2 regions of the Ferdinandcohnia sp. GQ5 genome follow, and region 1 is predicted to be linked to the other one. Evidence: riboswitches for the same ligand, from Rfam matches in the RefSeq annotation. Region 1 holds a riboswitch; the other holds the start of a gene.
The links. A riboswitch is a leader RNA that binds a small molecule or an ion and turns the genes downstream of it on or off. The one in region 1 is predicted to bind cyclic di-GMP.

Region 1 (7,942 bases):
TTTTGAAGCTCCCATCCAACTCAACCTCCTTATGTTCTTCTTACTTACATCATAATTAGGAATTGTTCTCAATGTTGTGAACTGAATCACACATCAAGTGTAATTTTTAATACACTCATAAAAAAAAGACGAGAAAAAAGGCTATTTCTCGTCCCCTAACTTTTGATTAAAACTCAATAAAACCGCTCTAATTCGGCTTTTTGTGGACTTTTCCTCCCTTGTACCCTTCGAAGAAATCCGAAAATGACAAATTGGTGAACTAACTCCTGCACAAAAAAGCAGCCTCCGAATTTGGAAGCTGCTTAATCAAGTTGATAAACTAAAAATCTCTCATATGTGTTTTTCTCAAACAATTCAGGAATGATGATTTCTTTCTTCATTTGAAAAGGTGTATTGGTTTCTACAAAATAGGTGTACTCGTTTGATCCATAATAAAGAATAATCTCTATGTGTCGTGGATTGTGCTCGTATGAACGTAGGATATTAGACAATGTATGCTTAAAAACCTGTATAGAAAAAGGATTAAAAAAGTAAAAACGATTATCAAGCGAGTTAATTTTATAATCCTGTGCGGCACAATGGTGAATTTCAATTTCACCTTTTTGGTAACCTGACTTTTTAAAATAGCGTACTCGATTTTCCACCGCTTCATGATAGAGACTTTTGTCAATCTCAATCCCAACAACAGATGCCCCAAAATGGTGATGTATATAAAAAAGAAGCCTACCCTTGCCACATCCAAAATCCACTACCCGGTCGGTTTCCTTCAATTGATAATGCAAAAATAGTGCGTCGAGCCCTTCATATGGCGTCGGTTCATAGCGGTGATAATGTACGGAGGGGCTAAATCCCTTTTGGCCACCACTTGTTTTTACATGTAAAAGTGCATCGTAATACTTATCATCCATTGGTAGTCTCCTTGCCATGATGTGATTAATATGGTATCCCTCTCAATGCAAATGTTAGCTTTTCTGGATTGCGAATGGAAAAGATATGTTTGATTTGATTTTTTTCTTCTTCAAAGCATACCATATTCTCTTGTTGGTTATCTCGTTTAATCAAGTACAAAAAGATCTGAATTTATTTATGAAATTTTGTTTCACAAAAAACCCCGCTACATTAAATGTAACGAGGTTCGTGGCAAGGCTATCCAAAATATTTTGGTAATGTAACGACGACCATTAATAGGAAGATTATAAAAATATAATTCACTGAATATAGAAAGTTCCAGCGAGCCCATTTCATATCATCCTTAACCGTAAATCCTTTGACACTCAATACAATCCAACCAATATTAAGCACTGTCGAGAGTACGACAAATACTAATCCTAGGTCCCCTAAAAAGAAAGGTATCGGCAACAAACAGATCACCCAGAACAGAAAATGCTTCTTCGTTACCTCAAATCCGCGAACGACTGGGAGCATCGCGACTTTAGCCGCTTTATACTCTTCATACTTTCTCATCGCAATCGCATATGTATGAGGCATTTGAAAAACAAATAAGATCAAGAAGAGCATAATTGGAACGATGTGATCGATAGGTGCAACCGCAGCCCACCCCATTAAAGGAGATACAGCGCCAGAAACACTTCCAATCACAGTATTAATCGTAAATCTGCGCTTTGACCACATCGTGTATAACACAACATATGTGAACCAGCCTATAAATGTAAAAAAGATAGCTTCAAATGTTGTGAAATATAGAAAAATGAATCCTAGAGCAGTACAAATGATTCCTAATACCAGAACAAATTTCAATGAAAAATGGCCTGTTACAGTTGGTCGCTTTTTCGTTCGATCCATGACTGTATCAATGTCAACATCATACCAGTTGTTTATGATGAGTGCCCCCGCCATAACGAGCGTACTTCCGATTATTGTATACAGAAACAATCCCAGATTGTCCTGAAAAGATGCGCCCGTAAAGTAAATGGCTAACCAAAATCCTGAAAACACGGGTAGAACATTGGCTATTAAAACCCCTGCCTTAAAAAGTGATTTAAGATCAGCTATGAGGGATGTTTTTTGTATTTGAATTTCTGATTGCATGGATATCCTCTCTCCTACGGTTCTATTAGAAGAACATTATGCTTCAAATATACTATACCATTTTTATCGCTCTTAGGATAAGAAAACCACTTTTTACCTACTTCTATAGTGAATTCCACCCAACTCCCATATCATTCCGCTCCCTACAGTTAAATAGTAAAACTTTCTCATTGCTTCCCTCAAAAAAGTTTTGTAAAATTAGACCATCGCTTTTTGTTTGTTTCCTAAACAAATTAATAAAAAGTTTTCTGATTTGAAAACGCGCTCAGTTATCTAAATATTTTTTTCAATAAAAGAACAACACTTACGGAAGCAAATGTAAACGATATTACAGCTAAGAGAGATACAGGAGGAAATGAAAAATGGATTGGTTTGTAGACAATTTACCGATTATCTCGGTAATTCTTGGGGTTGCTTTACTTCTTTTTCTAAATATGAAGCTTAAGCTAAATAGTGTGATTGCCCTTTTACTATCAGCAATCCTTGTTGGTTTATTAAATGGAATGAATCTAACAAGTATTGTTTCAACTATTAAGTCCGGCCTTGGCAGTACACTTGGAAGCCTTGCTTTAATAATTGGTTTGGGTGCTGTTTTAGGTAAATTAATGGTTGATTGTGGAGCAGCCCAACGTATTGCTTCTACTCTATTAAATAAGTTTGGTGTTAAAAAGGTAGAATGGGCCCTAATTATTATTGGCATGGTATTCGGAATTTCCGTCTTCTATGAGGTTGCCTTTATTATTCTAGCTCCGCTTGTTATTAGTATTGCGATGGAGGCAAAAATTCCATTCTTAAAGCTTGGAATTACAATGGTTGCAGCTACTACTCTATCACATAGTTTATTCCCGCCACAGCCTGGTCCGACTGCATTGGTCGATGCTTATGGCGCAGATATGGGTATGGTTTATATAATTGGTATTGTTGTTTTTATTCCGGCAGTTATCGCGGCTGGAATCATTTTACCAAGAATGATGAAAAATTTAGATCGTCCGATTCCAAAATTAATGGAAAAACCAAAAGAGTTCACTGAAGAAGAAATGCCTAGTTTTGGTTTAAGTCTTTTTGTTCCATTAATCCCAGCAATCATGATTATGACTGCAACTATTCTAAATATGTTTATCGAAGAAGGAAGCTTGTTCCATGAAATTATTAACTTCCTAGGTAGTGCAGAAATTAGTTTACTTGTGGCTGTTTTAATCGGTATTTATGTATTTGGTATACGTACAGGTCGAGACATTAACACTGTAATGGACTCTTTCTCAAGCGCTATCAAAGGAATTGCGATGATAATCTTTATTGTAGGTGCAGGTGGTGCCTTCAAACAAGTCATTCTTGATTCTGGTGTTGGTGACTATATTGCTTCGATGATGGAAAATACTACAATTTCACCGTTGATTATGGCTTGGTTTATTACTGCCTTAATTCGTATTGCTACAGGTACAGGTGTTGTATCAGCGATAACTGCTGCTGGTATTGTAGGTCCTCTAATCGATACATTTGATGTTAGCCCAGTATTAATGGTTCTTGCAACAGCGGCTGGTAGTAACACAATCACACACGTTAACGACGCATCATTCTGGTTATTTAAAGAATATTTTGGTCTAAGCATTAAAGATACCTTTAAGACATGGGGTCTATTACTATTCACAACTTCTATTGTAGGTTTGGGTATTGTCTTGATCCTTGATATGTTTATGTAATACATTCTGCGAGCCCTAACAATTTCGTTAGGGCTCTTGTTACTATTTACCAATCGTATTTTTTAAAAAAAGCGAAACCAAACTCTGCTTTCATCGTATATAAGAGAGAAAGTTGATGAGGAGGTATTGCAAAGCGCAATAGATTGGATAATAAGGTATACTATTATAAATAAATTAACTAACTTATGGAGGTATTTCTATCATATGAAAAAGATATTATCAGCATTAGTAGCACTTACTTTGATTTTTTCCCCGCTTGGGAGCTTTGTTTTCCAAGACCAACCAACGTCTGTAGAAGCAAAGGGATACAAATCAGGTAAAAGAGGATTCAATAGTAATATTGGGAACAAAAATAAATCAAACTTCCAGCAACAACAGAAAAAACAAGACAACAATGTTACGAACAAATCTACTACTCCTACCACTCCAAAAGGTGGATTCATGTCTGGTGGATTAATGAAAGGTCTTATGCTTGGTGGACTTGCAGGATTCCTATTCGGAGGTCTTTTAGGTGGAATGGGTATGCTTGGTTCATTTTTAGGATTAATGATTAACGTTCTTGCGATTTACGTTCTGATCTCCATCATTCGAAAAATCTTCGTCATGATTAAAGATAAAAAGAAAAAAGAGACTGATCCATGGCAGCGCTAATACTTTCTGAACAGGAAATTATAAATGCAGTTTGTGTCTATATCGGCTTAAAAAAGCAAGTAAAGCCTGAAGAGGTTGAAGTGGAGCTGATGTATGACGATGATTACGGATTCTCCGCAGAAGTATACGTGAACGATCGAAAGCAGGTTCTCATTATGGCGAACTTAATTGAAGCAATTCGTTTATGGCTAGGCGAATTTCTTAACCGTGACCCATATGCCGGAATCAAACTTGTGTTGGACGACGAAGAAGGTATTATTGCCCATATCAACTAAGAAAAGCGCAGGGCCCCCGCCTATCGGCGACAAGCACAAGACGAGCGCTGACAGAAGGTGATTTTTACCTTCAGAAGCGATTGGCTTGTGACCTCGAGCCGATGGTGCCTGGAGCTGGACAACGAGTAAAAAGCTCATCCATTTGGATGAGCTTTTTTATTTCGCTATTACGATGCGTTTTTTTCCACTTTCTTTTGCAGCATATAGCGCTTGGTCGGCTGCCTTTTTTAAAGAATCTACGGTCGTTCCATGGTGTGGATATATCCCGACACCCGTACTGATCGAAACAATGATTTTTTCATTCTCCATGATGATTGGATTTTCATTATAATACTCATTTAATGTTGCGTAAATTTCCTTTACACACGTGTCACTGCTATTTTTAATCAGAATCATGAATTCATCTCCGGCATAACGATACCCCTCAAACTTTTCATTACATACCGTTTTCATTCCGTATGCTAGTACCTGTAAATATAGGTCACCAGCATCGTGCCCAAAGCGATCATTGACCTGTTTTAAATCATCAGAGTCTATCATCATAACTGTTATTTCATCATTCTCATTTTTGATCAGTTGTGCTAAATCCTCATGGAAGGCACGGTGGTTTTTTAAACCTGTTAATTCATCCGTACGAGACATTGTGTAAATTTTTTCATATAATCTTGCTGTTTCAATCGAGTTGATCACTTGCGCTCCGATCATTTGTAGTAGTTCCTCATGCTCTTTCCGATAAGCAAAATCTTTAAAGCTCTGAGTTGAGATGACACCTTTGACCTGGTCATCAATGACAACGGGTACAAAAAGACAGGAGCTTGTGTCCTCGTCCCCCTCACCCATTTTCGTATCATATTCAATGTTCTGGTTTTGATGTTTGAGGTGGACGATTTCCCTTGTTTTGATGACTTTTGATGTGTAGTTTTCGCCAAAGTCTACGGTACTTGGAGGAGCTGGTTCGCCATTATCCATAATAAAGACTAAATGAATATATTTGTCACCAGGATTATGCAATGCAATATAAAATGCATCAGTAGGCATAACACGTGAAACCATTTCATAAGACTTTTGGAGAAGGACGGATTCATTTAATGTTTTACTGCAGACTTGTGCGAAATCATGTAGGATTCGGTAATGCTTATTCATCCAATGCATGTTTTCCATTTGTTCGTTTATTTCTTGGAGTTGATTTAAAAGGGTACTGGTAATCTCTTGTTCTTCTTTTTCCTGACATGTTTGATTAAGTAAAGTACGAACCTCGTCAGAAATTAGAGTCTTCTCAGAACCAATCATCTCAATTAGTTCGCTTAATTTTTTTAGCAAGTTAAGATTCTGGATTGTTTTCTCCATGTAATCACTTCCAAATTTTTTTAGAGGATGTTCCAAAATTCGTTTGAAATGTTCCAATTCCAAAAATCTAGTAATATAGTAGCAACATATTGTTAATAAATTGGTATAAAAAAAGACTAATCATATACCGATTAATCTACGTTCTTTCGATACGAGCTGTACTCGGTAACTGGCTGGCATGTCCAAAATGAGGATGTTCCAAAACTCAGGTAAAAATGACACATAGAATTTCTGGGTTGGCTTACTTCTACGTTCCTCACGTATAATTACATACGCTCTGGTACAAAAAAGCTACGCCGCCTTGAACTTCTCGGTCCTTTTTATCTTCCATTTTGAACACTAGTGAACTTTAGCCCCTATAGTTTTGCGTCTTCATCTTTCAATGAATTTGCCCTTACTTTATCCAATTAACTCATTAAAGAAAGAGTATTTTAAATAGTACTATAATTATATTTCTATTTTCCTCTTTGGTCAATGAAATCGTTATAATCTTTTGCTAAAAACGGGAAAATTTTCCTATCCCAAATGCCCTATACACTTCTCTTGTTTCAATAAGAAAATAGTCTTCCCTAGTTTTCTGACTTGACAATTATAATTATTATTGTTTTTTTTGCCGATTCGTGTATAATTATGCCGGATTACGTTATGAATCTTATCTCTATTAATAGAAAGAAGGGGGTTGCTATGAACAGTATACCTATTATCCAATTTAAAAATGTCACAAAGCAGTATGACAATGATCCAGCTGTTCTCGACAATGTTAGCTTTGAAATAGAAAGAGGAAAATTTTATACTCTTCTCGGTCCATCTGGGTGTGGAAAAACCACGATACTTCGGTTAATCGCAGGATTTATTGAACCATCAAGTGGTGAGGTTTATTTTAATGGTAAAAAAGTAAATACGACACCTGCAAATAAACGTCAAGTAAATACAGTGTTTCAGGATTACGCCCTGTTTCCACATCTTAATGTATTTGAAAATATTGCTTTTGGGTTACGTATAAAGAAATTGAAGCAATCTGAAATAGATAAAAAGGTAAAAGAAGCTTTAAGCTTTGTTAATCTTGCAGGCTATGAAAATCGTGAAATTCAAGAAATGTCAGGTGGTCAGAGACAGCGTGTTGCGATTGCACGTGCAATTGTTAATGAACCCGAGATTATCTTATTGGATGAACCATTATCCGCTCTCGATTTGAAGCTTCGTACCGAAATGCAATACGAGCTTCGCGACCTTCAGAAGCGGCTTGGTATTACTTTTATCTTCGTTACCCATGACCAAGAAGAAGCTCTTGCCATGTCTGATGAGATATTTGTACTTAATGAAGGAAAAATTCAACAAAGTGGTACCCCAATTGATATATACGATGAACCAATCAATCGTTTTGTTGCTGATTTTATCGGTGAATCTAATATCGTAAAAGGAAAAATGCATCGAGACTTTCTCGTAGAATTCGTCGGAAAGACATTTGAATGCGTTGACCAAGGTTTTTCAGACAATGAATTAGTCGAAATTGTCATCCGTCCAGAAGATTTAGAAATTACTTCTGTTGAAAAAGGAAAACTACAAGTTGTAGTGGATTCCCAGTTATTTAGAGGAGTACATTATGAAATTTGCGGTTTGGATAAGGATGGAAATGAGTGGCTTGTTCATTCAACTAAGAAGGCTAAAGTTGGCGAAGAAATTGGACTTTATTTTGACCCAGAGGCAATACACGTTATGCGTCTTGGTGAAACAGAAGAAGAATATGATCGTCGTTTAGAGGCATACGTGGACGGGGAAAGCCATGGAAAATAAGGTAACACGTAATCTTGTTTTTATCCCTTATGCATTATGGATTCTCATATTTGTTATCGCTCCGGTTACACTTGTTGTCTATTATTCTTTTTTTGATATTGAGGGAAATTTATCTTTAGTAAACTA
Region 2 (7,942 bases), on a different contig from region 1:
GGATGAACTCTGGCTTTTTTTATTTCAAGATAAAGCCTTTCGTAATCTCCTAAAATATGAGAATATGTAATTGTTTAGTAACTTTATTGCTTAGAAGTCCACTACTTATATTAGTAAGACAATGGTAAAAGAGTTTACAATTTAAGGAGTATAACCCTTGGCTGAATAAAGTTATGCCTCCGGCGGATGCCACGATTTTTCAGTGGATTTTTTTCGAGAAAGCTCGAAAAAAATCGGGCGCAAATACGCCAAGGCGCATTTGATTCAATAATTTAGGAGGAACTCAGATGACAAAGGTTCGTTTTGGTGTTTTATCAACCGCGAAAATTGCGCGAAATACAGTGATTCCAGCGATGGAGCGTGCACATAATGCAGAGGTTGTGGCTGTTGCGAGTGAAAGCGGGAAGGCGAAAGACTTTGCTGTTGACCTTGGCATTCCAAAGCATTATGAATCATACACCGATTTATTGAATGACCCTGAAATTGATGCGGTGTACATTCCGCTTCCAAATCAACTACATAAACAATGGGCGATTGAAGCTGCGAAGCACGGAAAACATGTGCTTTGTGAAAAGCCAGCAGCATTGACCTCACAAGACGTGGAAGAGATGGCGACAGCTTTTAAAGAAAACAATGTGATTTTCATGGAAGCGTTCATGTATCAGTTCCATCCACAGCATAACCGTGTGAAAGAAATGATCGCAGGAGGCGAAATTGGTGATGTGAAGTTAATTCGCTCAACATTCTCCTTCCTCCATGATTTGAATTCTGGAAGCATTAAGATGCAAAAGGATCTTGGTGGCGGCGTGTTATATGATGTGGGTTGCTATTGCATCCATGCAAGTCGTTTGATTACGGGTGAAGAGCCAGTTGAAGTGAAGGCAGCTGCAAACATTCACCCGACACATGACGTCGACATTACGGCAGCAGGTACGCTGAAGTTTGAAAGTGGCGTAATTGCGAACTTTGATGTTAGTTTTGAGCAATCATTTAAGGAGCAGTATGAAGTGGTCGGCACGAAAGGTTCGATCGTAGTGAAGCATGCATTCCGTCCTGACAATGAAGGTGGAAACGGTGTGCTTGTGGTGAACAACGAAGGAGGCCAACGTGAAGAAACGGTGCAAGGTGACCAGTATAAGCTTCAGGTGGAGCATTTTGCAGAAAGTGTTCTTTCTAATAAACAACCGATGTACAACCTTGATGAAACGTTGAAAAATATGCGCGTGATCGAGCAGGCACTTACTTCCGCTCGTAACTAAAAAGTCAGCCCCCGGGCTGGCTTTTTCGTTTCTTCCTTTTTTACTCTCCCTTACTCAAATCTATCAAAATTTCTCTCCCAAACATGTATATCTATCAAAAATCCGGCAATACTAGATTACTAGAAGATGGGACACAGGGACAGGTCACTTGTCCCAGAAAAATGGAGGGATTCGAAGATGATGAAGGTGAATGTGGAGTTACCTGAGGTTCTACCGGCGAATAAGGAAGATTTTATGAAATTGTTGCTAGAATTAGTAGTGAAAAAGTAATGGGAATTATGATGTGGTCTATTGTTGAAGAGTAGAAAAACTTATATACTAATAGAAGAAAACGTATATCAGAATAGGGCAAACTCTCCGAAAGGATTGGACGCAAAGCCTAGGGTCTACCGTACACTGTACCATGATCGCCTGGCTGCCAATAATGTACGCTTGTTGGGCCATTCTTTTAGTGATTGGTCTTATTTTTTTGCCTGATTTTCTACTATTCTACGAGGAAGAGGTACCATAGATGAAAAGTATTCGAACAAGGTTATTTGTTAGTTTTTTTGCCATTATCATCCTTTGTATAGGCTTAGCGACCTATAATTACATAGCGGTGTCCAATATGAATCAGAAAACGGACGATGTTGTGTCGGAGGAACTCTCCGTTTTACTAGAATATGATAGTTTGAAATACAATATTGCCCAGAGTATTGCGCTTGCGAGGGCGTATGTACTGTATGGGGATGATACCTATAGAAATGAGTATGATGTTTACTCGGTAGAATTTGATTTAACGGATCGAAAATTAAATGCAATGAAGGTAAAAGAGGTTGAAGAGCTTATAAGAGAAATGAAAAATTGGCGTGAATTGATGAAGGAAAAAGTTTTTGCCCCTTATGATAGCGGGGATACTGAGCTTGCGATGCATAATTTGAAGACGTATATCCAGCCGAAGTCAAATGAATTGATGGAACAAGTTAAAAAGCTCACGGATGATCGAGAAAGACAGATTGTCTCAACGGGTACGGACGTTGTGAAATATGGTCAATCCGTGAACTTTGTAGGACTTCTGGTCACAGCTGCTGTGATTATTTTAGGAATTGTGATTTCGATTTATACCTCTGTGGTGATTGCTAGACCGGTAAAAAGTGTTGCAAGTCGAATGAAGGCGATTTCCAATGGCAATCTTCAATCGGACCCAATTAAAACGAAGCTCAAAGATGAAATTGGTCAGCTTGTTTTGGCGGTTAATGAGATGAATGAAAATTTAAAAGGCATGTTTAAGAAAATGGTTGTCGTCTCCGACAGTGTCACTGGTCAAAGTGAAGAATTGACCCAGTATGCGGATGAGGTTATGGCGGGCAGTCAGCAGATAGCAGTCACAATGGAGGAACTTTCACGCGGTGCAGAAGACCAGGCGACGTCTGCTACCACATTAATTGAAAAAATGTCCACGTTCTCGGACGAAATCATGCATGTAGCGGTTAAGGGCGATAGTATTAAGGAACAATCACAAGGCATGCTTGCCATGACAAACGACGGCAGTTCATATATGGAAACATCGATTCAACAAATGTCGAGCATCTATGAAAAAATGAAACAGTCACACGCGCTTGTTGTTGGTCTGGACCATAAAACAAACGAGATTACGAAGCTTGTTAAAGTTATTCAGGAGATCGCGGGGCAAACGAATCTTTTAGCATTAAACGCAGCAATCGAGGCAGCCCGCGCAGGAGAACACGGAAGAGGATTTGCGGTTGTTGCCGATGAGGTTCGAAAGCTTGCAGAACAGGTTGGTAAATCGGTCGCAGAGATCACAGAGATTGTAAAAGGTATCCAAACAGAATCAAAGCAGGTCGTTCAATCCTTAGATGACGGCTATCAATCCGTTGAAGAAGGCACCAACCAAATTCAAACGACCGGAAAAACCTTTAATGAATTGAAACGAACAATTGAAGAAATCGGTACACAAATAGAAGCAATGTCAAGCTCGTTATACGGGGTACTTGAAGATACAAGAGAGATTAGCGGTGCCATCGAAGGAATTGCGGCTGTCGCTGAAGAATCAGCTGCTGGCGTTGAACAAGTATCCGCAACCGCCCAGCAATCCAGTAGTTCCATGGAAGAAGTCGCCAAAAGCGCCAAACAACTCGAAGAAAACGCCGGCGAACTAAACGAACTCATCCAAGCCTGGGACAAATAGTGCTGGGGGAAGGACCCTTAGGGCAAATTTCATGTGCCAGGATTCCAGCCGCCGCTGTAACCTCCACTTTGGGTCCCAGCTGAACCTTGGGACACAGGGACAGGTTCCTTGTCCCAGAAGGCTGATGGACTCCTCCACAAGTGCCATGGTATATTATAGAAAAAAGGGAAGAGAGGAACTTCAGTAGTGGTAAATATCGGTGACATTCTTTTTCAATTATTTGCACTTCTCGTTCCATTAAGCATAATAGCGGTACTCGTTTATGTGGTACGGTTCTCAAAGCGGGTTAAACGAATGGAAGCGAAGCTAGATGAACTATCGAAAAAAGTAGAGTAGGACTTGGGAGAGAATCCCAGGTCTTTTTTTCTGAGAGTGTTGGTGACCAGTTTTTATCTCAGAAAAAGGATGCCAGTGTTGGCATCCTTCATTTTTTTACACTTACTTTAACATTACGAAACATGAATTTGGTTTTTTCTTGTTTGTTCGTGAGTACCATCGCGTCAATCTGGGAGGTGGTATCCTGCAGCTCGACCTCAAGCTGAATCGTCCGCCACGGATCATGCAAGCCAATCACCGGCGATACCGTCTCAGCTAAAAAAGTTCCTCTTGCATCAGTCTCATCCACAAGTAAGTAAACGGCGGCCTCTCCCTTCACCTGAACCTCAAATATAATTGTTTCCCCACCTTTTACCCCTCTAGGTGAAAAAACAAATCCTTCGTTTTCCTCAGCGCCCTTCGTTTTTACCTCAAAAGTACCTTCCTCGACCTGTACGACCGTAGCGCTCACACCAAAAAACGGTGACTTCTTCTCCGCAGCAGAAGCAGGCGATACCGAAAGAAATAATAATGCTATACAAAGTAAAAATTTGAATTTCATCATAAGGACCCTCCTTTGAAACAATGAGTCTGTTCCATTAGTATGTGGAAAAAGGAGGAAAACATGTAAGGCATAAAAAAACAACCGGTATTATAACCGGTTGTTTACCAACTTCTAATTCCAAGATGTGGTGGGACAAGGGACCTGTCCCTGTGTCCCACCGAACCCCTTTGCATATCTACCTATTCGATTTCTAAGTGTTTTTTCAAGCGGGATGAGACAGCTTGGCGTTCGTCTTCGGAGACGATCCAGTACCATGCGTCTAGGGTTTTGCCGACACCATCGATGCTGAATTGCTCAATGTTATGACGGGCATCCTTGTAGTTTGCCTGTATAGTTTTCATCTCGTCAAAGGAAATATCGGTTGTGACGTTATTGCCAAGTGCTCCAAGAATGTCATCAAATTTGGTGACGGAAGAGAAACTTGCTCCTTTGTTGATAATCCCTTGGATGACTTGCTTTTGACGATCTTGTCGACCAAAGTCACCACGAGGATCGTCATAGCGCATTCTTGCATATTTAAGGGCTTCTTCTCCGTTTAGAGTTTGAGTTCCTTCGGAAAATGACGCACCATCATATGAGAACGCAAATGTACTGTTCACTTGAACTCCGCCAAGCGCGTCAACGATTTGTTGCAGACCTTCCATGTTTACCTTTATATAATAATCCACCGGTACGTCTAGGAAGTTCTCGACGGAATCAATCGTCATATCAACGCCACCAAATGCGTAGGCATGGTTGATTTTATCTTGAGTTCCTCTGCCAACAATTTCAACGCGTGTATCACGTGGGATACTCAACATTTGCATGGAATTCGTATTTGGATTCACAGTAACCATAATTAACGTATCAGTACGACCCTTGTCGCCCGAGCGTTCATCAACACCCATGAGCAGAATGGAAATCGGATCTTTTTTACTGATATCGATCTGTGTAGTTCGTTTGTCGGAAGGACCTCGGTCTTCATGCATCTTTCCAACCGTACTCGCTACTGATTGATATAAATAGACGGCGTATCCACCGATAGCTAATAATATAACAAGAAAGATCGTTCCAATAACCTTTGGCCATTTCCGCTTCGTTTTCTGTTTCGAATGGCGGTCAACACGACTCATTTCAATCAACACCTTTTTTAAGATTAGGATAATCAAAAACTGCACAATATATTAGACGTATTAGAGGCAGAAAAGGTTTCAGATTTGCGTGAGAAAATGTCTATGTAGGTCGAAATTTAGCGAAGAGAGCAAAAGTGTGTGCGTATTTGTAACTCTATCCAAAATGTTAGATTAGTAGAGTCTCAAATCTGCAGGAAAATGTAACAAGGTACAAAATTTTCTAATTTATTTTACAAATTAAATCTGTTGTGGTATTTTTAAAATAATTAGTCACAAAACGCACTTAAAATTCCATTCTCCAAAACACTAATACATTTCAACGATGAACCATTTTCCCAGTCCTTGGGAGCTGCAACCGCAGTCGTATTGGATTTTGAAAGAGAATAAAACAGGCAGGGGAGATATCCCCTGCTTATTTACGTACACTCGAGACAAGGCCTACCCCTCGTCCCCTTCTCTTTATTCTATTCTCTCTAAAACCCCTTTTACTAGCTCGATGAATTTTGTTTTGACTCTACCTGCTACCTCGATTACTTCATCGTGGCTTAAGGGTTGGTCTAAGATTCCGCAGGCCATGTTGGTTAAACATGAAATACCAAGAACCTTCATGCTTGAGTGTACAGCGATAATTGCTTCTGGGACGGTTGACATTCCAACTGCATCGGCTCCAAGGGTACGGATCATCCGTATCTCAGCTGGCGTTTCGTTAGCTGGACCACTCCACCAGGCATACACACCTTGTTGTAATGTAATCTTTTTTTCATCAGCAACCGCAGTCGCAATTCCTCGTAGCCCTTTGTTGTAAACCTCGGACACATCAGGGAAACGGGTTCCTAATTCAGGATTGTTCGGACCAATCAATGGATTTATTCCAACTAAATTAATGTGATCCGTAATTAACATCAAATCCCCAGGGCTAAAGCTTGTATTCACAGCTCCACATGCGTTTGTGATAAGTAGATTTTCAATGCCCAGTGCTTTCATTACACGTACGGGAAAAGTCACCTCATCTAGCGTGAAGCCCTCATAATAGTGGAACCGCCCCTTCATTGCCGCAACAGTTTTTCCCATCAATTGTCCAATCACAAGCTCATTCGCATGGCCAACTGCTTCCGACTTCGCAAAATGGGGAATCTCGTTGTAAGGGATGACGATTGCATTTTCAATTTCATCCGCAAGCGTGCCAAGCCCCGAACCAAGAATCATCCCGATAGTCGGTCGATGATCCGTTTTACTCATTATGTAGTTCATTGCCTCCATAATATCTGCAGTTTTATGCATATGCATATTCCCCCTAATTTGTTTCAGAGCAATAGCTTTTGCTACTGCTCATTTGTTTGTCTATAATATTCTATATGAAAATCGTGTTTTTTCAAATTTGGGACGAGGGTCCTGTCCCATGGGAGGATATTAAATGAGTGCGGATGTTGTTGTGGTGGGTAGTTTGAATGTGGATATGGTGGTGAATGTGAAGGAGCGACCTGAATGGGGTGAGACGGTACTCGGTCATGGCTTTTTTACAGGAAACGGTGGGAAAGGTGGTAACCAAGCGTATGCAGCTGCGAAATTAGGGGCATTGGTCGCAATGTTGGGCTGTGTCGGGGACGATCTTTTTGGTAAGCAGCTTTTAGAAGGATTGAATGAAGTCGGGGTGGACACGTCAAATATTGAAAAGATAAGTGGCGTTTCATCCGGCGTTGCGGTGATCAGTGTAAATGCCGAAGGAGAAAATAGTATCGTTGTTTCACCAGGCGCCAACGACCATGTGACACCAGATTATGTGTCTAAATACGAAGAGGTCATCCGTAAGGCGAAGCTTGTGATGATACAGTTGGAGATTCCTTTGGAAACGGTCATCGAAGTTGCAAATATCGCGCATACATATAATGTCCCCGTTATGCTCGACCCTGCACCTGCACGAAAGCTTCCCGATGAGCTATTAAAAAAAGTGACCTACCTTGTTCCGAATGAGAGCGAGCTAGGAGTTGTAGCGGATACGAAAATTACGGATGTGGAATCTGCTAAAAAAGCTAGCAGTTGGCTATTGGATAGAGGTGTTGGGACTGTTTTTGCTAAGCTTGGCGGAAAAGGTGTTGTTGTGTCTAGGGAAGAAGACACGTTTGCTATCAACCCGCAATCTGTTGTTGCGGTTGATACAACAGCAGCTGGTGATGCATTCGCTGGCGCACTTGCCACAGCGCTTGCTGGCGGCAAAAGTCTGCAAGAAGCAACGGAGTTTGCAAATGCCGTCGGTGCCCTAACCGTCACCAAAAAAGGCGCTCAAGCCTCAATGCCAACACTAGAAGAAACAAACAAATTACTAAGGACAAGTGACAATGGCCAGTAGTGGGTCACGGGGATAGGTCTCTTGTCCCAGAAAAAAATGGTGGGACACGGGACCTGTCCCTCTGTCCCAGGGAGGTAAATGATGAAGAAGGTTATTTTTGATGTAGATACGGGGATTGATGATGCAATGGCGATTGCGTATGCAGTGAACTCGCCG

Region 2: linked by a shared signal. The riboswitch ahead of AC6CHV_RS24330 (methyl-accepting chemotaxis protein) and the one ahead of AC6CHV_RS15410 (diguanylate cyclase domain-containing protein) in region 1 are both predicted to bind cyclic di-GMP.

The regions. Positions count from the first base shown of each region.
Region 1 is NZ_JCAXEW010000012.1:40,236-48,177, reverse strand. Features, by position in the region: gene AC6CHV_RS15440 (hypothetical protein) at 1-15, opposite strand, end outside; gene AC6CHV_RS15435 (methyltransferase domain-containing protein) at 303-908, opposite strand; gene cyoE (heme o synthase) at 1,147-2,049, opposite strand; gene AC6CHV_RS15425 (gluconate:H+ symporter) at 2,412-3,749, shown strand; gene AC6CHV_RS15420 (hypothetical protein) at 3,954-4,400, shown strand; gene AC6CHV_RS15415 (DUF2653 family protein) at 4,388-4,675, shown strand; gene AC6CHV_RS15410 (diguanylate cyclase domain-containing protein) at 4,832-6,022, opposite strand; cyclic di-GMP riboswitch class I at 6,362-6,425, opposite strand; gene AC6CHV_RS15405 (polyamine ABC transporter ATP-binding protein) at 6,707-7,816, shown strand; gene AC6CHV_RS15400 (ABC transporter permease subunit) at 7,806-7,942, shown strand, end outside.
Region 2 is NZ_JCAXEW010000028.1:24,962-32,903, forward strand. Features, by position in the region: gene AC6CHV_RS24325 (Gfo/Idh/MocA family protein) at 288-1,259, shown strand; cyclic di-GMP riboswitch class I at 1,597-1,682, shown strand; gene AC6CHV_RS24330 (methyl-accepting chemotaxis protein) at 1,771-3,447, shown strand; gene AC6CHV_RS24335 (DUF4083 family protein) at 3,634-3,783, shown strand; gene AC6CHV_RS24340 (hypothetical protein) at 3,872-4,327, opposite strand; gene tagU (polyisoprenyl-teichoic acid--peptidoglycan teichoic acid transferase TagU) at 4,507-5,439, opposite strand; gene AC6CHV_RS24350 (purine-nucleoside phosphorylase) at 5,899-6,720, opposite strand; gene rbsK (ribokinase) at 6,854-7,786, shown strand; gene AC6CHV_RS24360 (nucleoside hydrolase) at 7,868-7,942, shown strand, end outside.